DNA from 3 places in the Hylemonella sp. GW821-FHT10B10 genome. Region 3 is predicted to be linked to each of the others. Evidence: predicted binding sites of a transcription regulator. Region 3 holds the regulator's gene; each other region holds the start of a gene.
What was found. The regulator sigma-54, encoded in region 3, starts transcription at its own class of promoters, with help from an activator protein. The targets are predictions, from matches to a motif close to TGGCANGNAANCTGCTTT.
Positions count from the first base shown of each region.

Region 1: a site for sigma-54 is predicted at 5,365-5,382, ahead of AC07NT_RS14705 (pilin). Genes of this name have one in related genera too.
Region 2: a site for sigma-54 is predicted at 2,345-2,362, ahead of AC07NT_RS09590 (circularly permuted type 2 ATP-grasp protein). Genes of this name have one in related genera too.

Region 1 covers NZ_JBWKNN010000003.1:234,293-244,424, forward strand. The annotation lists gene AC07NT_RS14680 (TerC family protein) at 1-103, shown strand, start outside; gene AC07NT_RS14685 (Stp1/IreP family PP2C-type Ser/Thr phosphatase) at 516-1,301, shown strand; gene AC07NT_RS14690 (FHA domain-containing protein) at 1,345-1,968, shown strand; gene AC07NT_RS14695 (MBL fold metallo-hydrolase) at 2,039-2,830, shown strand; gene AC07NT_RS14700 (ATPase, T2SS/T4P/T4SS family) at 2,839-5,247, shown strand; gene AC07NT_RS14705 (pilin) at 5,435-5,920, shown strand; gene AC07NT_RS14710 (PglL family O-oligosaccharyltransferase) at 6,007-7,683, shown strand; gene moaC (cyclic pyranopterin monophosphate synthase MoaC) at 7,856-8,344, opposite strand; gene tfpZ (TfpX/TfpZ family type IV pilin accessory protein) at 8,396-9,169, shown strand; gene AC07NT_RS14725 (M48 family metalloprotease) at 9,166-10,132, shown strand, end outside.
Region 2 covers NZ_JBWKNN010000001.1:1,984,978-1,995,109, reverse strand. The annotation lists gene AC07NT_RS09595 (transglutaminase family protein) at 1-2,262, opposite strand, end outside; gene AC07NT_RS09590 (circularly permuted type 2 ATP-grasp protein) at 2,387-3,904, shown strand; gene AC07NT_RS09585 (alpha-E domain-containing protein) at 3,921-4,880, shown strand; gene AC07NT_RS09580 (proteasome-type protease) at 4,946-5,680, shown strand; gene AC07NT_RS09575 (PhoX family protein) at 5,804-7,720, opposite strand; gene gcvH (glycine cleavage system protein GcvH) at 7,847-8,209, opposite strand; partial or broken gene rbp (RNA-binding regulator) at 8,331-8,672, opposite strand; gene infA (translation initiation factor IF-1) at 8,751-9,017, opposite strand; gene AC07NT_RS09555 (DUF6566 family protein) at 9,054-9,293, opposite strand; gene AC07NT_RS09550 (GGDEF domain-containing protein) at 9,704-10,132, shown strand, end outside.
Region 3 covers NZ_JBWKNN010000003.1:437,892-448,023, reverse strand. The annotation lists gene AC07NT_RS15660 (THUMP domain-containing class I SAM-dependent RNA methyltransferase) at 1-1,148, opposite strand, end outside; gene rpoN (RNA polymerase factor sigma-54) at 1,160-2,734, opposite strand; gene lptB (LPS export ABC transporter ATP-binding protein) at 2,766-3,578, opposite strand; gene lptA (lipopolysaccharide transport periplasmic protein LptA) at 3,593-4,195, opposite strand; gene gshB (glutathione synthase) at 4,367-5,329, shown strand; gene AC07NT_RS15635 (class II glutamine amidotransferase) at 5,338-6,105, opposite strand; gene AC07NT_RS15630 (DHA2 family efflux MFS transporter permease subunit) at 6,110-7,597, opposite strand; gene AC07NT_RS15625 (cation diffusion facilitator family transporter) at 7,594-8,727, opposite strand; gene AC07NT_RS15620 (c-type cytochrome) at 8,800-9,108, shown strand; gene AC07NT_RS15615 (cysteine-rich CWC family protein) at 9,120-9,353, opposite strand; gene AC07NT_RS15610 (ArnT family glycosyltransferase) at 9,413-10,132, shown strand, end outside.

The DNA.
Region 1 (10,132 bases), 200 kb from region 3:
GGCAAATCCTTGGCTGCATTACGCCGCTGCTGCCGCCGGGGCCGTCTTCGTGGTCTTGCTGGGGCGTGCTTTGCAAAAGCGTGGAAAATCGGCCGAAGGCTGACCTCGTTCCCCGCCGCAGAGCCGGTGTTGGCGTGAGGGCTTCTGCGGTGGTGCCATGGATCTTGAGCCATACTCGGTAAGGGGTGGCTCGGGATTTGCAAAAAAACGACAACTCCCCGTGCATTACTACCTTGTCGGCCGGGGGTTGCTCTGCTAAGGTCGGCAGCTTGTATGGCGTGCTGCTAGGTACGCTGGTTTCATGGTGGGCCACAGAAAACACTGGCATAAGCCCCACGGATCTGAACAGGCACGAATTGGCAACTTCATTCACAAGCAAAAGGCCTCTATCGGAATCGGGGCCCGCCTTTGTCGTGCTTTTGTGGGCAGCCCTGTCAATTGCAGCAAATGGGCGGGGCATGTCTTCATATCCCGTCTTGTCTGAGGCAAACCATTGAGCCATGACGACAGACGCCATGATTTACAGATTTTGTGCCCAAACCGACCCCGGGCTTGCCCGGCAAAACAACGAAGACGCCGTTGGTTTTGACGAGGGTACCGGGGTGGCCGTCCTGGCTGATGGTATGGGCGGCTATAACGCGGGTGAAGTGGCCAGCAGTATGGCCACTTCTATCATCAATACAGAGATGAATCGCTGGCTGGCCGAGGCAGGCGTGGCGGCAACGGTGCAAGACATCCGTCGCGCGCTTGAAATCTGTGTGAGCAACGCCAATTCGGCGGTTTACCAGGCCGCGCGCGCAAACACGCATTACTCCGGCATGGGAACCACGCTGGTGACCGGCGTATTCCGTGGGGCCGATCTGGTGATCGGGCACATAGGCGATTCGCGTTGCTACCGGCTACGGCAGGGGGAGCTGGTGCAGATCACTCGAGACCATTCCCTGCTGCAGGAGCAGATTGACGCCGGCTTGCTGACCCCAGAGCAGGCCGCCCTGTCCATGAACAAGAATTTGGTGACGCGTGCACTGGGTGTCGACGACGCAGTGCTGCTGGAGGTGCACGAACACACTGTCGAGCCAGGCGACGTGTACCTGATGTGTTCGGACGGCCTGTCCGACATGGTCCGGGACCAGGATATTGCCAAAATACTCCAGTTGCCTTTGCCTCCCGAGCAGCGCGCCAAGGCCCTGGTCGACACGGCCAACGCACATGGCGGGCGGGACAATATCACGGTCCTTCTGGTCCAGGGCGAAGCCGAGGCAGAAAAGCGCGGTCTAATGGCGCGTTTGCTGGGAAAATAGCGAAGGTTATATTTATAACGAGCAACAGGAATAGGAGTCGGGCATGCCGAAAATGATCGTATCGATCGACGGTGTTGTCATCAAGGAAGTGCAGCTGACCAAAGAACGCACAACCCTGGGGAGGCGACCATACAACGACGTGGTGATCGACAATCTGGCCGTCAGCGGAGAACATGCCGCACTTCAGATGGCAGGCAACGAGGTCATGCTGGAGGACTTGAACAGTACCAACGGTACGTATGTCAACGGCAAGGCCGTCAAGAAGCAGGCATTGCAAAACGGCGACACCATCGAAGTCGGCAAATACAAGATCAAGTTTGTCAATGAGGTCGAGGCTCCCGGTTTCGACAAGACCATGTTGTTCAAGCCGGGTGAAACGCCTATGGCGGCGGCAGAAGCTGCAGGACTCAACGGCGCGTTGCGTGTGCTTTCTGGCACGGCCTCTGGTCGTGAAGTGCCGTTGACGAAGGCGGTCACGACAGTGGGCAAGCCGGGCGTGGCCGTGGCTTCCATTTCGCGCCGAGCCCACGGCTATGTCGTGGCGCATGTCGAAGGCTCGGGCATTCCGATGCTCAATGGCGCGCCGATAGGCAACGAGCCTGTCGCGCTCAAGAGCGGCGACGTGATCGAGCTGGCGGGCACGAAAATGCAGTTTATCCAGAGTTGAGTCTGCAGCGGGCCCGGTGGGCCTGCTGAATCCTGTGGGCCTGCTGTGGCGGGCAGACAAAGGAGTGGTCATGAAGGTGCGTGTGTTGGGCTGCTCAGGCGCTATCGCCAGGGAGTGCCGTACCACGTCCTTCGTGGTGGATGGCGATGTTCTGGTCGATGCGGGTACGGGTGTCGGAGATCTGACCCTGGATGAGATGCTGAGCATTGACCACGTGCTGCTGACGCATGCGCATCTGGACCATATCGCTGCCCTGCCGCTGATGCTGGATGCCATTGCTGCGCGTCGCAGCAGCCCGGTTCAGGTCTACGCCTTGGCGGGAACGATTTCTGCCCTCAGGACGCATATCTTCAATGACGTGATCTGGCCGGATTTCACGCGGCTTCCGAGCGCTGAGGCGCCGTTCATTCATTTTCAGGAAATCCGGGTTGGGGAGGAACTGCAGGTAGCCGGCAAGCGCATCGAGGTGTTGCCTGCGGTGCATACCGTGCCGGCCGTCGGCTACGCCGTGATGACGCAAGAGGCCTGTTGGGTTTTTTCCGGCGATACCGAGCGCAACCCCGCTTTTTGGAGCAGAGTCAACCAGCTCAACGTGAGCATGCTGGTGATCGAGACCGCTTTCAGTAGCCGCGAAAGCCAGTTGGCTGAAACAAGTCGGCATCTGTCACCAGCCGTGCTGGCCGAAGAGCTCGACTGCATCAGTGCAGGCAGCAACTATCCGATTTACATCACGCATACCAAACCCGCGGAAACCGAGTTGATCATGTCCGAAATTCGCAAGCTGGAAGGCAGTCGTCCCAGTGCCCGGAAGCTGGCGCATGACATACGTTGGTTGCAGGCCGGGCAGGAGTTCGATCTATGAGTGCCGTCATGAAACCTCCGGGCGCAGGCGCGGTTGCTGAACCGGGCTACCGTGATTCGCAGCAACCCACATCAGACAAGCAGGACAAGTCATTTGAAGCCTTGTTTGTACGTCAGCTGAAGCAGGTGGTGCTGCGCATCCACGAGACCGAGAACGTCGAGCAGATCATGCTGGAGGTCAGCCCAGAGATCTGCAAGCTGTTCAATGCAGACCGTCTGACCCTGTATGCGATCAGCGATGATGAAACATCCATCGTCTCCAAGATCAAGACGGGCCTGACCAGCAGCCGCGAACTCAAGCTGCCCATCAGCCCGCAAAGTATTGCGGGCTACGTTGCCTTCAGCCGCAAGTTGTTGAACTTGGCCGATGTCTATGATGAAGATGCGCTCAAGCAGATCCATCCCTCGTTGACTTTCCTGAAGGAGGTCGACAAGCGCTCGGGTTATCGGACGAAACAGATGCTGGTGTCTCCCATCATCGAAGGGGGCAATCTGTATGGGGTGCTCCAGGTCATCAACAACAAGAATGACCAGCCGTTTGGCGAACTGGACGTCAAGGGCGTCATCCAGCTGTGCAAGACACTGGCCACGGCCATACGCCAGCGCCTGCAGAAAGTGGACGAGCCGCAGCGCATCCGAGCCACCAAGTACGACGGCCTGGTCGCCGACGGCCTGCTGAGCGGGGCGCAGCTGCAGGACTGCGTGCAGGAGGCGCGTAACGAAGGGCAACCCGTCGAGCATTTGCTGCTTAGCAAGCATCAAGTCACGCCCGCCCAGGTGGGCCCGTCGTTGGCCAAGTTTTTTGGTGTGCCTTACGAGCCTTTTAATGCGGGGCGCATCCGCTCTGAGATGCTGCACGGCTCGCTCAAGCGTGAGTTTGCCGAAGGCCAGGGCTGGATACCGCTGGAAGAGTCACCCGAGGGCCTGGTCATCATGTGCCTGGATCCCGAGGCCACGCGCGGTGCGCGCGTGGTGCCGCAAGTGTTCTCGCGCATCAACAAGTTTTCCTATCGCGTTACTACGCAGACCGAGTTCGAGCAGACGCTGGAGCAGCTGTTTGGCGCCACGGCCGACGGGACCTCGATCGACCAGTTGCTGGCGGATATGGGTACCCCGCTTGGGGATGACGGGGAAAATGACGACTCGCTGGAATCAGCGGCGGCCGACAACGAGTTGGTCAAGTTCGTCAACAAAGTCATCATTGACGCGTATCAGCAGAAAGTCTCAGATATCCACATTGAGCCCATGCCAGGCAAGCTCAAGACGGGCATCCGCTTCCGGATCGATGGCACTTTGATGCCCTACATCGAAGTCCCTGCGCACTTCCGGCAGGCCATGGTTACACGCCTGAAGATCATGTGCGATCTCGACATTTCCGAGCGCCGCAAGCCGCAAGACGGCAAGATCAAGTTCAAGAAGTATGGCCCGCTGGACATCGAGCTGCGGGTGGCGACCATTCCATCCGCTGGCGGCGTGGAAGACGTGGTCATGCGTATCCTGGCGGCGGGCGAGCCGATACCCCTGGAGAAGCTGGGGCTGACGCCTCACAATCGCGAACGGCTGGAGTCCACGGTCAGCAAACCTTACGGCCTGTTCTACGTCTGCGGCCCGACGGGCTCGGGCAAGACCACCACGCTGCACTCCATCTTGAAGTTTCTCAACACGCCCGACACCAAAATCTGGACGGCCGAGGACCCGGTGGAAATCACGCAAAAGGGCCTGCGACAGGTACAGATCAACAAGAAGGCCGGTATCGACTTTGCGCTGATCATGCGTGCCTTCCTGCGTGCCGATCCGGACATCATCATGGTGGGTGAGTCGCGCGACAAGGAAACTGTGTCCATGGGTGTGGAAGCTTCGCTCACAGGCCACCTGGTGTTCTCCACCTTGCACACCAACTCTGCACCGGAGTCCATCACGCGTTTGCTGGACATGGGCATGGACCCTTTCAATTTCGCCGATGCCCTCCTGGGCATCCTGGCACAGCGTCTGGCCAAGAAACTGTGCGACTGCAAAGAGCCTTACAACCCGGGAACCTCAGAGGTCAACAGCTTCATCTCCGAGTACGCCCAGGAATTGCGCAATACCAAGGCCTGGAAGGCGGACTTCAGTGGCGAAGCCCAGAAGCTCTATGAAGAGTGGGTGGTCAACTACGGTGAGGACGGTAAGCTGCGTTTCTATAAACCTGTGGGCTGCGAGAAGTGCAACAAGACCGGCTACAAGGGCCGATTGGGTTTGCATGAGCTACTCATCGCTGATGACACCATCAAGAAGCTGGTTCAGGAGCGTGCCCGCGTGGCCGAGATATTTGCTGCGGCCGTGGAAAGTGGCATGCGCACCCTGAAAATGGACGGCATGGAGAAGATCATGTTGGGCATGACCGACCTGAAGCAAGTTAGGCAGGTCTGTATCAAGTGACAAGTCTGGCTGGACAAAAATGTCAGTTCGGAAGATGTTGAGACAGAAATGAAGTCGAAATCGACGATATTTACTGGATTTCACCTTAAAACGACACCATAATCCACCATCCCGGCTTGGCACGGAAACTGCTGATCCAAGACCATACAGCACCGCTGTATCCATTTCTTTAACCAAGGAGCTTTACATGAAGCGTTCACTGCAAAAGGGTTTCACCCTGATCGAACTGATGATCGTGGTTGCGATCATCGGTATTCTGGCCGCCGTCGCCCTGCCGGCTTACCAAGACTATACGGTTCGCGCCAAGCTCTCCGAAGTGGTTCTCGCCGCATCGCAATGCCGTACCAGTATCACGGAGTCGGTGCAGTCTTCCAGTTCGACGCTGCCCGCTGCAGGTAACTGGGGTTGCGAGTCGTCCACCTCGACATCCAAATATGTCGCCAAGGTTGAGACCAATGCCAATGGCGCTATTCTGGTTACCGCTCTGAACTTCCCGACCACCCAAATTCCCGCAACAGGCGGCGTGATTCTGGCCCCGGCTGCGGCCCTGGTGGCAGGCAGCACCATTGGTGCGTGGCTGTGCGGTCCTAACTCGACCATGCCGCCCAAGTACCTGCCCGGCTCCTGCCGCGATACGACTGTCAGCACCCAAACTGGCTGGGCAGCGAACTGACCGCGTCGGTGCGCTTTTAAGCGCATCCTGTTCTTGAGAAGACGCCCCGTGAGGGGCGTTTTTTTTTACCCCCCAATGGATGACCCATGGTTGCGATTTCTGCGCTGCTCTTGTGCCTAGCCTGGTGGATGCCACTTCACTTTCTGCCCTGGGTGAGCTGGCACAGCGAAGCACTGGGCTTTTTGACGGCGATGCTGTTGGGATGGTCCGCATGGCTGGCTGCGACAAAAGAAGGTTGGAGGGCCCAAGTGGCTGTACCGGTCATGGTGTGGCCTCTGGCCGGCTTGGGAGTGCTCGTGTTGGTGCAAAGCCTGCGCGGCCAGATTACCTTCGGCGGCGATTCCTTGGTTTTTGGCATTTACTTGTCAGCGGCCATCATTTGCCTGACGGTGGGCTATGCCGGCGGCGCTACGCAAAATGGGCGGGATCAATACATGCCACTTCTGGCGCAAACTCTGCTGGCTGGCGCCTTTGTATCGGCCGTGCTGTCGTTTGCCCAAGTATTTGAGTTGTGGGAAACCGCCAGCTGGATTTCCCTCATGCCCTCGGGAAGACGCCCTGGCGGCAATCTAGGACAGCCCAACCATCTGGGCGTCTTGGTGCTGATGGGGGTTCTCAGTCTCTTGTTTCTGTATGAGCGCAGAAGAATAAACGGGATAGCTGCCGGGCTGCTGTTGGCAACCCTGCTGACCTCGCTCGCCATGACCGAGTCGAGAGCCGGCGCTTTGAATTTTATGGTGCTATCGGGATGGTGGCTATGGCATCGAAAGTCTACCGGATCGACGACGCGTCCCTGGCTTTTTGGTTTCGCCGCGGCTTTCTATCTGAGCGCGCTCTGGTACTGGCCTCAAATCTTGAATTGGATCCTAATCGTCTCTGATGAGGGCGTAACGATCAATACAAAACCAGGTTCACGGCTGATCATCTGGCCCCAGCTGTGGGACGCCGTATGCCTGCACCCCTGGTTCGGCTGGGGTCTGGGGGCAACACCCAAAGCCCACAATTCCGTGGCAAGCCAGTTCGAGATAAGCGAGCCGTTTTCGTATGCGCACAACATCCTGCTTGACCTGGCCTTGGGCATCGGTCTGCCACTGACTTGCCTATTGGTGGGGCTAGTTGCGCTCTGGTTCAACCGGCGACTCAAGGCGGTGCAACACCTCACTCAGTGGTATTCCATGGCGCTAGTGCTTTTGCTCGCGCTTCATTCGTTGTCGGAATTCACGTTTGCGTACAGCTATTTTCTGGTGCCCGTTATGTTGGCACTTGGATATTTTGAGGCAGTGTCTGGGTTCACGGCGCCAATACGCGTTGGCGTCAGGGTAGCCGGGGTGTTCCTGCTAACGGCCAGTATTTTGATGGCGTGGTCAGTGTTTGAGTATGTGCAGATAGAGGAAGACTTCCGCATCGTGCGTTTTGAAGCCATGCGGATAGGACAAACTCCCGATGACTATCAACGACCGAAAGTGGTGATGTTGACGCAGCTCGATGCCTTGTTGAATGGGGGTCGGATTGTTCCCAAACCATCCATGTCATCAGAAGAGATGGAGTTGGCGAAAAATGTGGCCCTGCGCTATCCGTGGACGGCGCTCCAGAATCGGTATGCGTTGGCGCTAGCACTCAACGGTCAGACGGAGGAGGCACTCAGGCAGGTAAAAGTAATGCGCGCCATGCATGGTGAAAAAGATTACGCGCAGATCAAAGCCAATTGGGAAACTCTGGCCAAGGAGAAATACCCGCAACTCGGCCAACTAAAGTTGCCATGAGCCGCACTTCTCGCCCCAGGCCAGGGTGGCGGAAAAGCTCTTCGAGTCCGTCGTCACGCCATGACGAAACGAGGGCGCGCTTCTATCCGGTGCGCTACAAGGTGCCCTGCTCTGCGAGAGTATGCGAGTTAGACCGCCGACCAGTCATCGTTCCGGCAGATGTATCAAGACCTCAAGGCGCGAGATAGCTGCCCGATTTCCCACCGTGCTTTTCCAGCAAATGGATGCTGGTCATGGTCATGCCGCGGTCCACAGCCTTGCACATGTCATAAATGGTCAACAGGGCAACCTGCACGGCAGTCAAGGCCTCCATCTCGACACCGGTCGGCCCAACGGTTTCCACCTGGGCGGTACAGATCACATGCGCTGGTAAAGTTTCCGCAGAAGGGTTGGCCGAAAAGTCGACTGTCACGCGGGTCAATGCCAACGGGTGGCACAAGGGAATCAGGTCACTGGTTTTTTTGGCTGCCTGGATACCCGCGACGCGAGCAATCCCCAGCACATCTCCCTTTTTTGCCGTACCGGCTTGGATAATTGCCAGGGTCGCCGGCTGCATTTCGATGCGTCCGGCGGCAACGGCGATTCGGTGTGAGCTAGCCTTGGCCGCTACGTCCACCATATGGGCCTGGCCGTGTGCATCGAAATGGGTAAGTGAACTCATGGAAAATCTCAACTTTACAAAATCGCTACATAGCTTGAGCATCATACGACCATGAATCACATGAGAGCACTTCATTGGAAAGATCGCTTCAAGGCCAGTTCCATCCACCTGGGTTTGAGCCTTTGCATTGCTGCCCTGGCGGCCCTGTTAGTGTTTGGGCTCTGGTACCCCTATCCTTACCGGGACAGTTCGGGTGGCAGGGAGTTGTTTCTGATCGTTGTCACGGTGGACGTCATACTGGGTCCGCTGATCACTCTGACGGTCTTCAACCGAAGCAAGCCGCGCAGGGAACTGGTGCGGGATCTGTCGACGGTGGGCCTGATCCAGCTGGCTGCCTTGGCCTATGGCTTGTGGACGGTTTTCGTTGCCCGGCCAGTTCATCTTGTGTTTGAATACGATCGCTTTCGTACGGTCCATGCTATTGAGGTTTCCGACGAACTCCTGGGCAAGGCACCGATAGATTTGCAGAGAATGCCGATCACCGGGCCTACGACGCTCGCTCTCAGACCGTTCCGCGATGCCAATGAGGAGAGCACGGCCACGCTCATGGCTTTGCAGGGACTCTCGCTGAGTGCGAATCCCGAGTTATGGCAGGCCTATCCGCAAGCGCGCGCACGTGTTCTGTCAGCCGCCAAGCCGTTGACAGAGTTAAGCACGCGCTTTCCCCAGCAAGCAGCATTGATCAACGCTGGCGTAGTGCGGACTGGCAAAAGTGCAGGGGAATTGGTGTACCTGCCCATGGTTGCACGTCAGACGTTCTGGACGGTATTGCTCGACGCGCAGAGCGCCGAACCGCGTGGCTTTGTGCCGCTGGATTCGTTTTGAAAAAACAGAAAACCGACCGAGCCTGGACCGCACAGCATTGGCTGGCGGGTTTGTTGGCTTTGGCGCAGATCCTCGCTCCAGTCGCTGCCCAGACGACCTTGCCTTCCTTGGGCGATGGCGCGGAGATGAGCACCAGCGCCGAGAGACAACTGGGTGACCGCATTGCACGGGAACTCTACCGCGACCCCGACTATCTCGACGATGCCATCTTGGGTGAATACGTCCAAGACATCTGGGTGCGCCTGATGAATGCTGCCCGCCAGCGCGGCGAGCTGTCACCGGAGCTGGACCAGCGGTTTGCCTGGGAAGTTGTGCTTGGACGCGAACGCAGTGTCAATGCCTTCGCGCTGCCCGGGGGCTATATGGGGGTGCACCTGGGTCTCATCGCCGTGGTGGGCAGTGAAGACGAGCTGGCTTCGGTGTTGGCGCACGAACTCAGTCACGTGACACAGCGGCATATTGCCCGCATCATCAGCCGTCAGAGCAACCAGGCGCCCTGGCTGATCGGTGCCATGATCCTGGGGGCGCTGGCGGCGGCGAGCAACCCAGGCGCCGCCGGCGCCATGATCGTCGGTGGTCAGGCGGCGGCGGTGCAGGGCCAGCTCAATTTCTCGCGCGACATGGAGCGTGAGGCCGATCGTGTGGGTTATGGCGTGATGACGCAGGCTGGCTTCGATGCCCGGGGTTTTGTCGGCATGTTTGAAAAATTGCAGCAGGCCAACCGCTTCAATGACACCGGCGCCTTCCCCTACCTGCGCAGCCATCCCTTGACCACGGAGCGCATCGCCGACATGCAGTCGCGCCAGCAGTTGCTGGAGCGTACCGCCCCGTCACAGCTGACGATGGCACATGCCATGCTGGCAGCACGTGCGCGCATGCTGGCTAATCCGGAAGTTGACAATCTGCGAGCCGCCTTGTTGCAGGCGCAGACGGCAGCGACGATGTCGCCTGCGCAGCAGGCCG
Region 2 (10,132 bases), on a different contig from region 3:
GCCCGTGCCGGTGTGGCGGCCGTCGGTCATGAACTTCTCAGCCGAGAGCCGGCATTCGAAGGCCGCGTTGTAGAGGAACTCGGTGTGGTCCACCAGCTCGCTCCAGTTGTGCGCGGGGTGGATGTTGACCTCGATCACGCCGGGGTCCGGCGTGACCTGCAGCAGCTTGAGGCGCGGATCACGCGGCGGCGGATAGCCTTCGAGCACGATCTTCATGCCCAGCTCCTGCGCCGTGGCTTCTACCGCGGCCAGCAGGTCCAGGTAGTCTTCCAGGCGAGCCAACGGCGGCATGAAGACATAGAGCAGGCTGGACTTGCCGCCGTGCGCGCGCTCGGCCTTGGGGCCATTCGCGCGCATGGGGTCGCGTGCTTCCACGCACAGGGCGGTGCGTGTGATCCAGTCCGCGGACTCGAAACGTTTGGGTTCCTGGGTCTGTGCCGCACCTGTCGTACCGGCAGGGCCTGCGCCCCTCGTCTGTCCCGTGCCCGCTGCGCCAGCCGTAACGCCCCTGGCTGCGACGCTCGTACGTTGGTGTGGCGCGTACTGCGCGCGCAGCTGTGCCGCTTGCGGCAGCGGTGTACGCGGCGCGTAGGGGTCCTGTTCGATCAGGTAGGGGTAGTCGCCAGGCTTGACCCAGGGCAGGGACTCCAGCGGCAGGCGGTAACCCATGGGCGAGTCGCCGGGCAGCAGGTACATGCGGTCGTCGCGGAAGAACCAGGGGCCGGTGGACCAGGTGGCACCGGCCAGCGTGGTGTCGTTGGCCTGCAGGGGCAGCACGTAGCCCACCACCGCATCGAGCTTCTGCCCGAAGACACGGCGCAGGCGGATGCGCTCCATCTCGTCGTCGAGCTTGGATTCGAAGGGGTCCACATTGACGGGCAGCTTGCGTTCACGCCAGAGGTAATAGAAAACGTCTTCGTAGCCCGGCTGGATGTACTGGTCCGTCATGCCCAGTTTGCGCGCCAGGGTGTAGGTGAAACGGCGGGCGTCTTCGCTGGTGTAGGCGCCCGGTTCACGTTCGTCGGCAAACAGTTCGGGTCGGCTCCAGACAGGCTGGCCGTCCTTGCGCCAGTAGATGGACAGGGCCCAGCGCGGCAACTGCTCACCGGGGTACCACTTGCCCTGGCCGAAATGCAGGAAACCACCTTGCCCGTATTCGGTGCGCAGCTTGTGCACCAATTCGGTGGCATAAGCGCGTTTGGTCGGGCCCAGCGCATCCGTGTTCCATTCCGGTGCATCGCGATCGCTGGCGGCCACGTAAGTAGGTTCACCACCCATGGTCAGGCGCACGTCGCCAGCCTGCAGACGTTCCTCCACGGACTCGCCCAGTTGCATCACGGCGGCCCACTGATCGTCGGTATAGGGTTGGGTGACACGGGGCGATTCGTAGATGCGCGTGACCTGCATGTGGTGGGCGAACTCCACTTCGCTTTCGTCCACCGCGCCTTCCACCGGTGCTGCGCCCGAGGGCTGGGGGGTGCAGGCCAGGGGAATGTGGCCTTCGCCGGCCATCAGGCCCGAGGTCGGGTCCAGCCCGATCCAGCCGGCGCCGGGCAGGTAGACCTCGCACCAGGCGTGCAAGTCGGTGAAATCCACCTCGGTGCCGCTGGGGCCGTCCAGTGATTTGACGTCGGGCTTGAGCTGGATCAGGTAACCCGAGACAAAACGCGCGGCCAGACCGCAGTGGCGCAGCAACTGCACCAGCAACCAACCCGTGTCGCGGCAGGAGCCGCTGCCCAGTCCCAGGGTCTGCTCGGGCGTCTGCACTCCGGGTTCCATGCGGATCAGGTACTTGATATCGCTTTGCAGCTGTTGGTTGAGCTTGACCAGGAAATCGATCGTGCGCATCTTCGTGCGGTCGATCCGGGCCATGTACACCTTCAGGTGCGGCGTGAGCGGGCTGGCCGCCAGATAGGGCGCCAGTTCCTCACGGGTGAGTGCGTTGTAGCTGAAAGGGAAGTGCTCGGCCTCGGGTTCCAGGAAGAAATCGAAGGGGTTGTAGACCGCCATCTCCACCACCAGGTCCACCGTGACCTTGAATTCGCGGGTGGGGTCCGGGAAGACCAGGCGGGCCTGGTAGTTGGCAAAGGGGTCCTGTTGCCAGTTGATGAAATGGGTGGCGGGCTCGATCTTCAGCGAGTAGGAGATGATCTTGCTGCGGCAATGGGGTGCCGGACGCAGCCGGATGACCTGGGGCCCCAGGTTCACCAGGCGGTCGTACTTGTAATGCGTGACGTGGTTCAGTGCGGCGTGGATGGACATGGCGGGGCTCGGTTCAGGTAGGGCCCACAATAGCAGTACAGGCCCGGTTTCAGGACCGCAAGAACCGAGCCAGAACTTTGCTGGGCCCGGAAATTGCTGTAGTCGTCACAGGAGAGAAGGCGCCATGCTGAAATTCGACGAGATGTACCCCACACCGGCCGCGGCCGGGCAAAGCCAGAGCCAGAGCCAGAGCGCTGGACCAGGCCAGTCGCAGTCGCAATCCCACGGGCTGTTGTCTGATGCCCAGGCGCGGGAACACTACCGCACCTATGCCCAGTGGCTGTCGCGCCAGAGCGCCGACGTGATGAAGGCCCGGCGCGATGAAGCCGAGATGATTTTTCGACGCGTGGGTATCACTTTCGCGGTCTACGGCGCCAAGGACGAGGACGGCGCGGGCACCGAGCGGCTCATCCCCTTCGACCTGATCCCCCGCATCATCCCCGCGCGTGAATGGGCCAGCATGGAAAAAGGCCTGGTGCAACGCGTCAACGCGCTCAACCGCTTCCTGCACGACGTCTACCATGATCAGGAGATCATCAAGGCCGGTGTCATCCCGGCCGAGCAGATCCTGAACAACGCGCAGTTCCGTCCCGAAATGATGGGCGTGAACCTTCCCAACCAGGTCTATTCCAACATCGCCGGCATCGACATCGTGCGTGCGCCCAATGCCAAAGGCGAGGGTGAGTACTACGTGCTCGAGGACAACCTGCGTGTGCCCAGCGGTGTGAGCTACATGCTCGAAGACCGCAAGATGATGATGCGGCTCTTTCCCGACCTCTTCAGTGCCCATCGCGTGGCGCCTGTAGCTCACTACCCCGACCTGCTGCTGGAAACCCTGCGCGCTTCCGGCCCGGAGACGTCAGCCGAGCCCACCGTGGTGGTGCTCACGCCCGGCATGTACAACAGCGCCTATTTCGAACACGCCTTCCTGGCCCAGCAGATGGGCGTGGAACTGGTCGAGGGCCAGGACCTGTTCGTCAAGGACAACTTCGTCTACATGCGGACCACGCGGGGCCCGCGCCGGGTGGACGTGATCTACCGCCGCGTCGACGACGACTTCCTGGATCCCAAGGTCTTCCGGCCCACCTCCACCCTGGGTTGCCCCGGCCTGATGGACGCCTACCGCGCCGGCCACGTGGCCATCTGCAATGCCGTGGGCACCGGGGTGGCGGACGACAAGTCCATCTACCCCTATGTGCCCAAGATGATCGAGTTCTACCTCGGCGAGAAACCCATACTCAACAACGTGCCCACGCACATGTGTCGCAATGCCGAGGACCTGAAGTACGTGATGGCCAACCTCAAGGACCTGGTCGTCAAGGAGGTCCATGGTGCCGGGGGCTACGGCATGCTCGTGGGGCCGGCGGCCACCAAGGCGGAGATCGAAGACTTCGGCAAGGCCGTTCTGGCCAACCCGAGCAACTACATCGCCCAGCCCACGCTGAGCCTGTCCACCTGCCCCACTTTTGTGGAGAAGGGCATTGCCCCGCGCCACATCGATCTGCGGCCCTTCGTGCTTACTGGCAAGGAGGTGCAGATGGTGCCGGGCGGCCTGACGCGCGTCGCACTCAAGGAGGGGTCCCTGGTCGTCAACTCCTCGCAGGGCGGTGGCACCAAGGACACCTGGATCCTCGAAGTCTGAACAACCGGAGATCATCATGCTGAGCCGTACCGCTGATCACCTCTACTGGATGAGCCGTTATACCGAGCGTGCCGAGAACACCGCGCGCATGCTCAATGTCAACTACGAAACCTCGCTGCTGCCGCAATCGGCGGCCGTGGCCCAGGTCGGCTGGCAGGGCCTGCTGTCCATCAGCGAGTTGCTGCCTTCCTACCAGGCGCTGTACGGCGAGGTCACGGCCAAGGGCGTCATGGAGTTCATGGTCAGCGACGAGGACAATCCCTCGTCCATCATCTCCTGCCTGCGCGCCGCGCGCGAGAACGCGCGGGCCGTGCGCGGTACCCTGACCACCGAGGTCTGGGAGACACAGAACCAGACCTGGCTTTCGGTCATCCGCATGCTCAAGAGCCGCGAGTTCGAACGCGACCCGGGCCAGTTCTTCGAATGGGTCAAGTTCCGTTCGCACCTCTCGCGTGGTGTCACCGTGGGCACCATGCTGATGGACGAGTCCCTGCACTTCATGCGCCTGGGCACTTTCCTCGAACGCGCCGACAACACCGCGCGCCTGGTGGACGTGAAGTTCCATGCGGTGCAGAGCGACTTTTTCGGCAACGGCACAGAAAAGGACCAAGAGTACGACTTCTACCACTGGAGCGCCATCCTGCGCAGCGTCAGCGGTTTCGAGATCTACCGCAAGGTCTACCGCGACGTGATCAAGCCCGAGCGTGTGGCCGAGCTGCTGATCCTGCGCCCGGACATGCCGCGGTCCCTGCACGCCAGCATGAACGAGGTGGTCAGCAACCTGCGCCTGGTCAGCAGCGACGAGGACAACGAGACCCTGCGCCAGGCGGGCAAGCTGCGCGCCGAGCTGCAGTACAGCCGCATTGACGAAATCCTGGCCACAGGCCTGCACGCCTACCTGACCCAGTTCCTGGACCGGGTGAACAGCATCGGCTCGCGCATCAGCCAGGATTTCCTCATGCCCGAAGTCGCCTGATCCCGCGCCGGCCCTGCCACCGCCTCGTTAAGATGGCGGTTGTTCAACACCACGGGTGATCCCGCATGACCTACTGCGTCGCCGTCCGCAATGAAGCCGGGCTGGTCTTTCTATCCGATTCGCGCACCAATGCCGGCGTGGACCAGATCAACACCTTTCGCAAGATGCACATCTACGAGGTGCCGGGTGAACGGGTCATGGTGCTGCTGACCGCGGGCAACCTGGCCGTCAGCCAGTCCGTGGCCAGCGGCCTGCGCGTCCAGATGCAGGCCCAGGGCGAGAAGCACCTGGGCAATGCGCCCAATATGTTTTCCGCCGCCAAGATCGTGGGCGATGCCGTGCGCAAGGTGCACGCGCGTGACGCCGAGTCGCTCAAGGAATTCGGCATCGAGTTCAACGTCAGCCTGATCTTCGGCGGGCAGATCCGGGGCGAGGAGCCGCGCCTCTTCAACGTCTACTCGGCCGGCAACTTCATCGAGGCCACGCCCGAGACGCCGTATTTCCAGATCGGTGAATCCAAGTACGGCAAGCCCATCCTGGACCGCGTGGTGGGCAACCAGCTCAGCCTGGATGAAGTGGCCAAGTGCTGCCTGATCTCCATGGACTCGACCATGAAGTCCAACCTCTCGGTCGGTCTGCCGCTGGACCTGATGTGCTATGAAAAAAATAGCTTAAAGGTGCAGCGCCATGCCCTGATCGACAGCAAGGAACCCTACTTCGCCTCCCTGCGCGAACGCTGGGGCGAGCAGTTGCGCAAGGTCTTCAACGAGCTGCCCGCGCCGGGCTACTGGAAGTCATAAAGACGACGACCCGCTCAGAGGTCTTAAACCAGGGCTCCCGCGGAACTGGCTACGCCAGGCCGCTGGGAGCGCCCCCCTTCCGCCGCAGGCGAGAAAGGGGGGAGGGGCGTAGCCCCTCGGGGGTTAACTTCCAATAACTCCGCCATCGCGCTTGCGGATCACCACCGTGGCCGAGCGTGGGCGGGCGCCGGGCTTGCCCGAGGGCCAGTTCGAGAGCTTGCCCGGTTCGGCCGGGTCGCTGCGTTCCGTGGGGCTCTCACCCGGGTGCTGGATGTTCACGAACATGGTGCGGCCGTCCGGTGTGCCGGTGGCGCCGGTGATCTCGCAGCCACTGGGGCCGGTCAGGAAGCGGCGGATCTCGCCCGTGGCCGGATCGGCTGCCAGCATCATGTTGTTGCCCAGGCGGGCCAGATCGCCTTTGCCCATGGCCGAGGTCGACATATCGGTCTGGATCCACAGCACACCGCGCGTGTCGGTCCACAGGCCGTCCGGGCAGGCGAACATATCACCCTTCACATTGCCACGGGCCTCGGCGCGCTCGTTGGCTGGATCGCCGGCCAGCACGAAGTGGTTCCACTTCAGCGTGCTGCCGTGGAAGTCACCCTCGTCTTTCCAGCGGATGATGTTGCCCATGCTGTTGTTGGCGCGCGGGTTCATCGCATCCACGCCCGGGTTCTTGCCCATGGCGCGGTTGCTGTTGTTGGTCAGCGTGCAGTAGACCCAGCCCTGCGGGTCGACCTCGATCCACTCGGGGCGGTCCATCTTGGTCGCGCCCAGCAGGTCGCTGGCCTGGCGGCTCTTGATCAGCACCTCGCCCTGGTCGGCAAAGCCGTTGGCCGCCGTCAGCGGGCCCTGGCCGTGCGTGAGCGGCAGCCACTGGCCGGTGCCGTCGGCGTTGAACTTCGCGACGTAGAGCGTGCCATGGTCCAGCAGCGTGGCATTGGCGCGCGCGCCACCCGGCAGGATGCGGTCGCGGCTGACGAACTTGTAGATGTACTCGAAGCGCGAGTCCTCGCCCATATAAACCACGGCGCGGCCGTCCTTGGTCACGGCCACGGTGGCGCCCTCGTGTGCGGCGCGGCCCAGGGCCGTGCGCTTGACTGGCGTGGAACTGGGGTTGGACGGATCGATCTCCACGACCCAGCCGAAGCGGTTGGGTTCGTTGGGGTTCTTGGTGGCGTCGAAACGCGCGTCGTGCTCGTGCCAGCGGTAACCACCGGCGCCACCCTTCTTCAGACCCCAGCGGGCTTCATGCGGCGTGAGCGTGTCGCCACCGTTGAAGTAGTTGATGAAGTTTTCCTCGCAGGTGAGGTAGGTGCCCCAGGGGGTGACGCCACTGCCGCAGTTGTTGATCGTGCCCAGCACGCGGCGCCCGCTCGGGTCAGCGGCGGTCTGCAGCAGCGGGTGGCCGGCGGCGGGACCACCCAGGGTCATGGGCGTGTTGGCCGTGATGCGGCGGGCCCAGGGCGAGGGGTTGATCAGGGCCCACTGGCCGTTGCGCTGTTCCACTTCAATGATCGATACACCATGCGCGGCCTGGGCCTTGCGCACCTTCTCCGGCGTCCAGGTCTTCATGCCGTCGGGGAAGAGCAGGCCCTCGTCGGTGTATTCGTGGTTCATCACCAGCATGCCGCTCTGCGAGCCGTTCAACGCATAGTAGTGGATGCCGTCATGGTGCATGCCCAGCTGCGTTTCCTGCTGGGCGGCGTTGTTGCTGGCGTCGTCCTTGAACGCATGGTTCTCGCCGGACAGGCCGACGGGGTCACCCCAGGGCGCGATCACCTGGACCGTGTAGCCCTCGGGTACCACGACCGTGTCGGCCGTCGAGGTGGGCACGCTCTTGAAACCCAGCAGCGTTGAGCCACCCATGCTGGCGCAACCGGCCAGGGCCGAGGCACCAGCCAAGGGCGCCAGCAGCTGACTGACCGTCGCGCCCAGGCCGCCTTGCAGCAGCGTGCGGCGCGTCAGCGTGGAAATCTCGTGGATGCTGGGGTTGGAGGAGCTGTTGCTGTCCTCCATGGTGGAAAAGTCTTTGGCCATGATCTTGCTGAACCGGGAGATGGATGAACACCGGTCAAACGACCGGACCTGCCCCGGTTTTAAGGCAGCAAGATGACAGGATGAAGACAGTCACCGACCCCGTGGGGGCGGTGTATCAGAACGGGTTCAGGCGCTGAACTTGGCGTAGGCCGTTTCGTCCATCAGCGCGTCGAGTTCGGTGGGGCTGGACAGCTTGAGCTTGTAGAACCAGCCCGCGCCCAGCGGTTCGCTGTTGGCCAGGGCCGGGTCCGCGCGCAGCGCCTCGTTGACTTCGGTGACCGTGCCGCCGACCGGGCTGTAGACGTCGGCCGCGGCCTTGACGGACTCCACCACACCGGCCACGTCCTTGGCGGCCAGGGTCTTGCCGATGGCCGGCAGTTCCACGAACACGATGTCGCCCAGGGTGTCCTGCGCGTGCACGGTGATGCCCACCACGCCCGTATCGCCTTCCACCCGCACCCACACGTGTTCGTCGCTGAACCTGATCATGACCATCTCTCCGTTATCGAGGGGCTGATCTTACCCGCCCGGCCCGCGTCACTCGCAGGCATAAAAAAACCGGCCCTTGAGCCGGTTTTCGGGGGAAGCCGAGGCTTCAGTAACGGGGACGGCCACCGCCGGCGCCGCCACCGTAACCGCCGCCACCGCCTTCACGACGGCCGCCGCCACCGCCGCCGAAGCCGCCGCCACCACCGGTGCGGGGTTCCATCGGACGGGCAACGTTCACGACCATGTCGCGACCGTCAACGTTCTGGCCGTTCATGCCGCGGATGGCAGCTTCGGCTTCAGCCGGGCTGGACATTTCCACGAAGCCGAAGCCCTTGGAGCGGCCGCTGTCGCGGTCCATCATGACCTTGGCGGACTGGACAGAGCCGAATTCGCCGAATTTCTGTTGCAGATCGTCGTCCCGCACCGAGTAGGAGAGGTTACCGACATAAAGTTTGCTGCTCATGAGTGAGCCTTTCAAAAAAAGCGCCGTGGGTCGCAATGCAACTTGTGACGCAGGGGGAATGACCGTCTGGTTAGGCGGTCAACGGAACGTGCGCCGGGCGGGCGCGGGTGCGCCGCCGGTGCGGGGAGGGAGGTGGCGGAAGGTGATGCGGCCCTTGCCCAGGTCGTAGGGCGAGAGCTCGAGCGACACCTTGTCGCCCGCCAGGATGCGGATGTGATGCTTGCGCATCTTGCCGCCGGTATAGGCGATCAGGCTGTGGCCGTTGTCCAGTGTCACGCGAAAGCGCGAATCGGGCAGCACTTCTTCAACCTTGCCTTCCATTTCGATCAGTTCTTCTTTGGCCATGGTGTCTTCCTCGTGGGTATATGACAGTGTAGGGGGTCAGGCTGCGCAGCCCTGGCGCTGCTGCAGCCAGCTGTGGCCTTCGGCCACGGCGTACTGGAGGGCGCTTTCGCGTGTGGCGAATTCGGGGACGAAGCGGTACACACGGTCGGAGGTGCCGCGGCCACTGCCGCTACGGATGGACACGGAAGCCGTGTAGTTGCCCGATTCGGTGGTTCGGGTCAGGGGTGAGACAAGGTACTTGCCCACCGAGAATGCTTTTTCTAGGGTGGTAATCATCAAAACTAAGGGCGCGCGTACGGTGACGCGTCGCAAAAACAGGAAAAACCGTCAGCCCAGGGGCTGGACGTTGCGGCACACGCCGCTTTGGGTGTCCGGTCCTGGAAAAGAAATACAGACCGGGGATAGGGCTCGCCGCTGAAGGGGGGAGTTTGACAACCGGGGGCCGGTGAGAGCGGCCAGAGGGTGAAGGAGGGCGGCTTGTAGGTGCCGCGAACCAAGTCAGACAACAGCTGATGCACAGGTAAGCAAGTTGCAGCAGCTGGCGGATTGTACCCGGTATTGAAGGATTGCGCCGATAAATCTTTGCGACACGCCCCAGGGGGCTGTACCGCTGCTCCCCGGACCTGCAGAATGGACCCCGCGCTTGCGGGGGGCTCTCTCTCCCTGGACTCACCAAGAATTCGAAGATGAGATACCTGGGCAGTACTTACATCGCGGTGGCCATCCTGGTCCTGACCTTTGTGCTGGGGGCCTATGTGGACGTGCGCAGCGAGGACATGCACGTGCGCCATCTGGGCATCAGCACCCGGCTCGAGCGCATCGTGCGCCTGGAGCAGGAGCTCACCAGCCTGCTCAGCGGGGCCGTGCTGGAGCAGAAGATCATGCGCGTGAGCCGCTACGACAGCGTCAACGAGAACCTCATGGCCACGGTCAGTGCGGTGGCCGATCTCAGCCGCGAACTCAACCTCTCGGGTGATATCTCGGTCCTGCACGATCTGCAAAGAGGCCTGCGCACCATCGAGGCCCGCTCCCTGCGCCACATGCGCGCGGGCAACTGGCCGCGCGCGCGCGCCGTGCTCTTCGAGGAAGACTACGTGCTGGCCAAGAAGATCTAC
Region 3 (10,132 bases):
AGGCGCATCTTGCCCGGCAGCTTGAGGTCGGGTGTAAGCACCCAGGCCGTCCAGCCGCTGTAGTTCTTCTTCCAGTGGGCGGCCAGCTGGCTGAAGAACTCCACGCCCTCGTCGGTCTGCGCCAGCTCACGCGCGCCAAAGCGCGCGCCCTCGCCCTCGCCTGCCACACCACCGATGCCGATACGTTCTCCATACGGCGGATTCAGCAACATCACGCCACCGCCCTCGATGGGCGGCATGCGCTGCAGTGCATCACCACCGCGGAACTCGATCACGTCGGCCACACCGGCACGCTGGGCATTGCGCTGGGCAAAGTCCACCATGCGGTGCGACACGTCGCTGCCGTAGATCAGCGCCGCCTGGCCGGGCTCGGGCTTGACCACGGCCTGCGCGGCCTCGGCCTTCATGGCGGCCCACTCCTGGGCGCGGAAAGGCCGGTATTTCTCGAAAGCGAAACGCCGCAGCGAACCGGCCGCGATGTTGCAGGCGATCTGCGCCGCCTCGATCACCACCGTGCCGCTGCCGCAGCAGGGGTCGTACAGCGGCAGCAGGTCACCGTCGCCATCGGCCCAGCCACTGGCAGCGATCATGGCCGCGGCCAGAGTCTCCTTCAGGGGCGCATCACCCTTGTCCTCGCGCCAGCCGCGCTTGAACAACGGCTCACCCGAGGTATCGATATAGAGCGAGCAGCTGTCGGTGGTCAGGTGGGCGTAGATCCGCACGTCGGGCCACTGGGTGTCCACATCGGGGCGCACGCCGCCCGAGGTTTCGCGAAAACGGTCACAAACCGCGTCCTTCACCTTCAGCGCTGCAAAGTTCAGCGAGGTCAGCGGGCTGTGTTGCGCCGTGACCTCGACCTTGATGCTTTCCTTAGGTGTGAACCACTGCTCCCAGGGCACCGCCATGGCGGCGCGGTACAGATCCTGTTCGCTGCGGTATTCGGTGTACGAGAGCAACACCAGCACACGCTGCGCCAGGCGGCTGTAGAGGTTGAGCAGCATGGCCTGCGCAAACGAGGTGCGCACCGCCACCCCGCCGCGCTGTTTGGTGACACACCCCGGCGGCAGACCCGTGATCTGCAGGATCTCGGGCGCCAGATAGTCCTCCACGCCGGCGGCGCAAGGCAGAAACAATTGCAGCTGGTTCACAGTGCGTCCATTCAGAGCGCTTTGCGCAGGTTGGCGGGAGCTATTTTCAAGGCCTCGCGGTATTTGGCCACGGTGCGGCGCGCGCATTCGATGCCCTGCTCCTTGAGCATCTCGGAGAGCTGGCTGTCGGACAGGGGTTTCTTGGCGTTCTCGGCACTGACAAACTGCTTGATCAGCGCGCGCACCGCCGTACTCGAAGCGTTGCCGCCGGATTCGGTGCCCAGGCCCGAGCCGAAGAAGTACTTGAGTTCGTAGGTGCCAAAGGGCGTGGACATGTATTTGGCCGTGGTCACGCGGCTGATGGTGGACTCGTGCAGACCCAGCTCGTCGGCGATCTCGCGCAACACCAGCGGGCGCATGGCCAGTTCGCCGTGCATGAAGAAGTTCTTCTGCCGCTCGACAATGGCGCTGCTCACGCGCAGGATGGTGTCGAAACGCTGCTGGATGTTCTTGATGAACCAGCGCGCCTCCTGCAGGCGCTGCTGCAGCGCGGCGTAGTTGTCGCCTTCGCGGCCGCCGGCCTTGTGGCCCTTGAGCGCGTTGGCATAGATGTCGTGCACGCGCAGGCGCGGCATGATGTCCGGGTTGAGCTGCACGCGAAAACGGGTCTGCGCGCCATTGCCGCTGCGCAGCACCAGCACGTCGGGCACGATGACGTTGCGCTCGACGTTGACGAAGCGCCGGCCGGGCTTGGGCTCCAGCCGCGCCACCAGACCCAGGGCCTCGCGCGTCAGGGCTTCACTGCCGCCGCAGAGCTGTGCCAGCTTCTTGAGGTCACGCCGCGCCAGCAGTTCGGGCGGCTGCTCGATCATGCGCAGGGCCTGCGCCACCACCGCGGGCTCCGGCAAGGCCGCCGCACCCCTCATCGCATCGGCCTGCAAGGCGTGCAGCTGCAGGCGCAGGCATTCGGCCATGTTGCGCGCGCCCACACCCGTGGGCTCCAGACTTTGCAGCAGGCGCAGCGCGAGCTCGAAATGCTCGCGCACGGACTCCACCTGCTCCAGATCGTCGCCAGCCAGGCCCTGCGCCAGGGACTCCAGCGTGTCTTCCAGATAACCGTCGTCGTTGAGCGACTCGATCAGGAACAGCAGGGCCGCGCGGTCGACGGCATTCAGGCGCAGGGACAGGGCCTGGCGCTTGAGGAAGTCCGGCAGCGATTCCTGACTGCGCGCCAGTTCGGTGGCGTCGGCTTCGTCGTCCTCGCGCGCGCCGTTGCGCGCCGGCGCGTCGCCGCCCCATTCGCTGTCGTCGGGCGACATGTCCACGCTGCCGTCGCCCTCCCAGTTGCCCTCGATCTCCAGGCTGGTGGTGGCACTGTCGTCCGGTCCATCGCTGGACGACGCACTACTGCTGCTGTAGTCGTATTCCGCCTCGTCCTGTGCCACCGGCGTATCGGCACGCTCCAGGCCATGGGCCTCGCGCTCGACGCTGTCGTCGGCGCGTTCAAGGAAGGGATTTTCGTCGAGCAGTTGCTCGACCTCCTGGTTCAGCTCCAGCGTAGAGAGCTGCAGCAGACGGATGGACTGCTGCAACTGGGGCGTGAGCGCCAGGTGCTGGGAGACCCGTAGCGACAGTCCCTGTTTCATGATGCCAAGCCGATGTGCAGGGGGGACCCCCTCACATCTTGAAGTGCTCGCCGAGGTAGACCCGGCGCACATCGGCGTTGTTGACGATCTCGGCTGGCGTGCCCTGGGCCAGCACCCGGCCCTCGCTGATGATGTAGGCGTGGTCGCAGATGCCCAGCGTCTCGCGCACATTGTGGTCGGTGATCAGCACGCCGATGCCGCGCGCCTTGAGGAAACTGATGATGCGCTGGATCTCGATCACCGCGATCGGGTCGATACCGGCAAAAGGCTCGTCCAGCAGGATGAAACGCGGCTGGGTGGCCAGGGCGCGGGCGATCTCCACGCGGCGGCGCTCGCCACCCGACAGCGCGAGCGCGGGCGACAAGCGCAGCGTCTCCACGCGCAGGTCCTGCAACAGGGCGGTAAGACGGTTCTCGATCTCGCCCTTGCTCAGCGGTTTGCCGGCCTCGTCACGCTGCAGCTCCAGCACGGCGCGCACGTTGTCCTCGACGTTGAGCTTGCGGAAGATGGACGCCTCCTGCGGCAGGTAGCTCAGGCCCATGCGCGCGCGCTGGTGGATGGGCATGTGCTCCACGCGCTCGTCGTCGATCAGGATCTCGCCGGCACTGGCACGCACCAGGCCCACGATCATGTAGAAGGAGGTGGTCTTGCCCGCCCCGTTGGGGCCCAGCAGTCCCACCACCTCGCCCTTGCGCACGGTCAGGGCCACGTCCTTGACGACCTCGCGGCTGCCGTAGAACTTCTTGAGGTGGCGCGCCTCCAGGCGGCTGGTGTCGGCGCCGGGCTGCGTGTCCTGGGCGATCGCCGAGTCGGGCTGGGAGTCGGGCACAGCCCCGCTTACCATCTGCTGGCTGTCGCTCACTTGCGTCCTCCGCCCAAGGTGTCGTCATTGCGCAGGGGCAGGCCGGGGCGTGGTGCCACCGGGGCCGCTGTCGTCTCGTTGCGCGGTGTCAGCGTGGCGCGCACGCGCTCGCCACCCTTTTGCGGGCCGCCGTCCACCGTGAACACGTCCGTCAGGCTGCTGTACTGGATGATGTTGCCCGTCACCACATCGGCCACCTGGGTGCCGCGCAGGCGGCGCAGGCGGGCGTCCTTGATCAGCTTGAACACGTCGGCGCGGCCGTCGTATTCGATGGTTTCGCTCTCTCCCTCGATGTATTCGTCCTCGCCGTCGCGTTTCTGGCGGAAGTAGGCGCGCTGGCCGGCTTCGGCCGTCACCACGCCGAACTGGTAACCCTGGGGGTCCTGGCGCACTTCGATGCGTGTGCCCTTGATGATGATGGAACCCCGGGTCAGCACCACATTGCCGCTGAAGACGCTGGTCTGCTTGAGATCGTCATAGCGCAGGGCATCGGCCTCGATGTTCATCGGTTTCTTGGCATCGGCCTTCTCGGCACTGGCCACGCCCGCGTTCAGTGCACAGGCTGCGCACAGAAGGAAGCGGAGGATGGTGAATTTCATAAAGGCACGAATCTTGCTCTTTGGGGTCCTGGGCATTGTAATCGGGCCGGGCGGCTGGTCCAGTCCTTGCTTTTGCCCCTGGGCGGTACGCGTGCTTGCAGGACCCCTGCCGTATGTCTTCCGAGGATTCGTGAGAGACTTCCGGCCACCGCTAGCCCTGTTGCGCCATCCATGAACCTGCTCTTTGTCGCCGACCCGCTGGAATCCTTCAAGACCTACAAGGACAGCACCTTCGCCATGATGCGCGAGGCCCAGCGCCGCAACCACACGGTGGCCGCCTGCGAGCCCCAGCACCTGAGCTGGACGGCCAGCACCGGCGTGCAGGCGCCGGTGCGCCGCATCCGCCTGACCGGCCACGAGGAGCACTGGTTCCACGAATCACCGCTGGCACCGGCCCAGCGCCTGGCCGCGCTGCGCGACTTCGACGCCATCGTCATGCGCAAGGATCCACCCTTCGACAGCGAGTTCTTCTACGCCACCCATCTGCTGGAGCAGGCCGAGCGTGAAGGCGCCCGGGTCTTCAACAAACCACGCGCACTGCGCGACCACCCCGAAAAACTGGCCATCCTGGAATTCCCGCAATTCACCACGCCTACGCTGGTCACACGTAACGCGCAGGCCGTGCGCGACTTCCACGCGCAGCACCGCGACATCATCCTGAAGCCGCTGGACGGCATGGGCGGCATGGGCATCTTCCGCGTGCGCGACGACGGCATGAACCTGGGCAGCATCATCGAGACGTTGAACCGCGACGGCGCGCAGTCCCTGATGGTGCAGAAGTTCCTGCCGGCCATCGCCCAGGGCGACAAGCGCATCCTGGTCATCGGCGGCAAACCCGTGCCCCACGCGCTGGCGCGCATCCCGCAGGGCGGCGAAGTGCGTGGCAACCTGGCAGCCGGCGGCAAGGGTGTTGCCCAGCCCCTGAGCGCGCGCGATCTGGAAATTGCCGGGGCCATCGGCCCGGTGCTGGCCGCGCGCGGCCTGCTGCTGGTGGGCCTGGACGTGATCGGCGACTGCCTGACCGAAATCAACGTCACCAGCCCCACCTGCTTCCAGGAAATCACGCACCAGGCCGGCTTCGACGTGGCGGCCATGTTCATCGACGCGCTGGAAACCGCACTGACAGTGCGTTGAGCGTCGGCTCAGCCCTTGGCGGGCGTGCCGTCCACAAAAACCCGCAACTCACCCGGTGCAAACGCCGTCCACTGCTCATCGGTGGTCAGCGGGGCCGTCACCACCACCGCCACGCGGTCGCCCGGCGCGGCGTGCTCGGCGAAATTCACACTCAGATCCTCGTCGCGCAGCGTGGCGCTGCCGAAGGGGTGCTGGCGCACCACGTGGTAGAGGTTCGTCGAGGCATGGGCCCACAGGGCCTCGCCATTGCTCAGCAGAAAATTGAAGGTGCCGTGTTTCGCAATCTGCGGCACCAGCTCGCGCAGCGTCAAGGTCAGCTCGGCAATGCTGGGCACGCTGGCATGTGACTTGGCCAGTTCCTGCATCAGCCAGCAGAAGGCGCGCTCGCTGTCGGTGTGGCCCACAGGCCTGAAGCTGCCGTGCAGGCGCGGCATGTAGTCCTTGAGGTCGCCGTTGTGCGCGAACACCCAGTAGCGGCCCCAGAGCTCGCGCACGAAAGGGTGGCAGTTCTCCAGCGTCACCTCCCCCTGGGTGGCCTTGCGGATGTGCGAGATCACGTTGCGACTCTTGATCGGGTAGTGGCGAATCAGCTCGGCCACCGGCGACTCGGCGGCCGACTGGTGGTCGACAAAATGGCGCAGGCCCTTGTCCTCGAAGAAGGCAATGCCCCAGCCATCGCCATGGTGGTCGGTACGCCCGCCGCGCTCGGCAAAGCCGGCGAAGCTGAACAGCACATCGGTCGGCACATTGCAGTTCATGCCCAGCAGCTGGCACATGGTTTCAGGCCTCCTTCGGCTCGGGCTGCCCGCGCGGTGTGCTGCGCATGCGCCAGGCCGCCAGCATGGCCAGGGCGCAGACCCCGGCCAGCATCACGAAGGTCTCGTCGAAGGCGGCCAGTCGCGCGGGGCTGGTCTCGCCGCGGGCCAGGCTGTCGCCATGCACGGCGATGCGCCACTCCAGCACGATGCCGCACAGGCTCACACCGACGGCGCCACCCAGCATGCGCAGGAAATTGATGGCGCTCGAGGCCTGCGAGATCAGGCGCGGCTCCAACCCGGCCATGGCCCCGTTGTTCAGCGAGGGCAGGATGAACCCCAGGCCGATACGACCCAGGATCGCCCAGGCCACCAGCAAGGCCAGCACGGTCTGGCGCGCCATGCCCGGCATCAGGGTCAGCATCAGCGCGAAAGAGACAGCCAGCAGGCCCAGGCCGATGCAGATCAGCACCCGGATGGGCCAGTGGTCCGACAGGCGCCCGGCCAGCGGAATGGTCACGGCCAGCACCAGGCCGGCCGGCAGCATGATGGTGCCCACGTGCGAGGCCGAGAGCTGCTGGGCCATCTGGATGTAGAGCGGTAGCAGGTAGGTGGAACCGAAGAGGGCCGTGCCGTAGATGAAGGCCACCAGACTGCCCATGGCGAAGGAACGGAAGGCAAACAGGTCCGGATGCATGAGCGGCATGTCGCCGCGGCGCGCCTGGTGCCGTTGCCAGAGTATGAACACCACCGTACAGGCCAGGGCCAGGCCCAGCAGGGCCCAGGCCTGCGGCCCGGCCGCACCATGCAGCTCGACCATGCCGTTGAGCAGGCACAGGGTACCCACCGTGGCCAGCAGCAGGCCCTGCCAATCGAGCCGATTGCCGTGGCGATCGGGCGCGCTGCCCCCGGGCGAAGTGGTGGGCACATAACGGAAGGCCAGCCACAGCGATGCCAGGCAGAAGGGCACGACCATGAAGAAGATGGAGCGCCAGCCAAACCAGTCCACCAGCAGGCCGCCGATGCTGGGGCCCAGGGCGGGCGCGAGCACCACACCCATGCCGAAGATGCCGCCCGCGCGCCCGCGCTCGTGGGCAGCGAAGGCCCGCATGATGATGATGGCCGGGATGGGCTGCACCACACCCGCGGCCAGACCCTCGACCACACGCGCCACCAGCACCACCTCGAAGCTGCCCGCCAGGCCGCCGCCCACACCGCCGCCCAGCAGCATGAGCATGGCCACCACATAGGTGCGGCGGTAGCCGAAGCTCGCCAGCAGCCAGGGGGTGCACAACATCGCCACGGTGGTGGCCACCATGAAGCTGGAGGTGGCCCATTGCGCGCGCTCCTGGCCCAGCACGAACTGGTGGCTCATGTCGGGGATGGCCACGTTGATGATGGTCGAGGACATGATGGAGGCCATGGTGCCCACCATCACGGCCAGCAGCAGCAGCCAGCGGTAGCCTTCGCCGTAGCGGGCCTGCATTTCGGGCAGGGTGGAGGGGTGTTTCATGTCGAGGACCTTGTGCCGGGGCCGGCCACCGTAACACGGGCCAGAGGGCCCAGATTGGCCAGGGCCGTCTGCAATTCGCGCTGCAGGCGCGACAGCTCGTCCGGCGTATGGGGCCGGGCCAGTTCGATCTCCACCTCGAGCCCGCCTTCCAGATAATGCAGGCGCAGCGCGGCCGGCGCCTCGCGCAGCAGCTCCTGCACGCGAGCCAGCACCCGGTCCCGCGGCGGCAAGGCCAGCACGCGGGCCAGATGGCGCACCGTGCCGGGATCGATGTGCACCGTGCACTCGGCCACCCGGTGCGCGGACTTGACCTGCGCGCTGATCTGCTCGGCGATGTAATGCCCCTCAGACACCGAGAGATGCGTGCCCACCTCCACATGCATGTCGATCACGGCCCAGTCGCCCATGCGTCGCGTGCGCAGGTTATGCACGTCCAGCACACCATCGATGGCCTGCACCGTGCGGCGGATGCGCTCGATCTCCTCGGGGTCGAGCGCGTGGTCGGTCAGGCTGTGGAAGGCATCCACCGAGAAATCCCAGCCCGCCTTGACGATCATGAAACCCACGATGACCGCCGCCACCGCGTCCATGCTGTGGTAGCCCAGCAGGTTGGCAGCTATGCCCAGCGCCACCACGAGGGAAGAAGCCGCATCCGCGCGTGCATGCCAGGCGTTTGCGATCAGCATGGAACTCTTGAGCTGCTCACCGATGCGCCGCATGTAGCGGAACAAACCCTCCTTGGCGACCAGCGTGATCAGCGCGGCCACCAGCGCCAGCGGGTGCACGGCGCCCAGGTTCTGGCCCTCGTGCAGCTTGACCCCGGCCGTCCAGACCATGCCCACACCCGTGGCCACGAGGATCAGGCCGATGGCCAGGGAGGCGGCCGTCTCGAAACGTGCATGGCCGTAGGGGTGTTCCGCGTCGGCCTCGGCATGGGAATGGCGCGCGGCAAACAGCACCACGCCATCGGCCACCAGGTCGGACAGGGAATGCAGGCCGTCAGCGATCAGGGCCTGAGAGCGGGCGAACACCCCGATCACCACCTGGGCAGCCGCCAGGAACACATTGACCCAGACGCTGATCCAGGTCGAACGCCGGGCCTGGCGCTGCTCTTCGTGGGTGCGGGTCATGGCTTGGGAGGCTGGAAGACGGTGGGAACCTGATGCTAGCAGGCGGGGCGCCATGGTGGCACCATGCGGTACATGACACTGCACCACATGGGCTGCCTGCTTCTGCTGCTGGCGTACGCGCCAGCCACCCTGGCCAGCGCGCAACTTGCGCTGGACAAGGGCTGCTTCAGCTGCCATGGCGAACCGCCACGGCGCAGCGCGCCGAGCATGAACCAGCTCGCTGGCGACTACGCGCGCTACCGCGGACAGGTGGATGCGCCGCGCCGGCTGGCCGACAAGCTGCGCGAGGGCGGCCTGTTCGGCCACATTGCAGCCCATGAACGCCTCAGCCGCGAAGAGTCTGAAGCGCTGATGCGCTGGATCATCGAGGGAGCGAAATAAGCCGAAGCCGCCTAGGGCCGGGCCGCCCGGGCGCAGGCCTCGCAGATGCAGGCCAGTCGTCGTGCCTCGGCCGGTACGCGCGCCAGCAGCTCCGGGGTGAAGGTGGCCGTGGTGCACCAGCAGGGCGGCTGGGCAACCCCGGTGGCACGTGCCAGCTGGTTGGCGCAGGCGTTGGACTGGCCGCACAGAGGGCAGAGAGTGGGGTCGATGGCGGACGGCAAGCCGGCCACGGATTTCGGTTCCATGGCAGCAGTTTAGCGCTGCCCCTCGTTTAGACTTCGTGCTCCCACCCCCGAGATCCCCCGTGTCTGTCACCCTGCGCCCCTCCCACATCCTGGCCCTGCTCCTGGCAGGCCACAGCCTGCTGCATTTCGTGCTGGGCTGGGTGCTGGGCCTGTCAGGTGACGAAGCGCACTACGCGCTCTACGGTGCCAACCTCGCCCTCAGTTATTACGACCACCCGCCCCTGGTGGGTTGGGTGCAGTGGCCCCTGGTCGCGCTGGATGCGCCCGAGGGCTTTCTGCGCCTGGTCCCCGAGGCCCTCTGGGTGCTGACCGCGCTGTTCATCCACAACACCGCGCGCCGCCTGCACACCCTGCTGGTGCCGGCCGTGGGCAGCATCGACGCCGCCGGCCTGTGGGCCGTAGCGGCCTACAGCCTGGCGCCGGTGCTGCACATCCTGGGCATCGGCCTGCTGCCTGACACGCTGCTGATGCTGTTCACCGCCGCCATCCTTTGGCAGACCCTGCGCATGCTCGACGACAGCGTGGCGCAGCGCCTGCCCGAATGGCTGCTGCTGGGCGCCCTGCTGGGCCTGGCCGGCCTCTCCAAATACACCGCCATCTTCGCCGCGCTGCCGGTCATTGCCTGCCTGCTGGCTGCCCACGGCCTGCGCCTGCTCAGGCAAGCCGGCCCGTGGATCGCCCTGCTGCTGGCGGTGGCGCTGGTGCTGCCCGTTTTCGTGTGGAACGCGCAGCACGAATGGATCTCCTTCACCTACCAGCTCAAGCACGGCCAGGGCAGC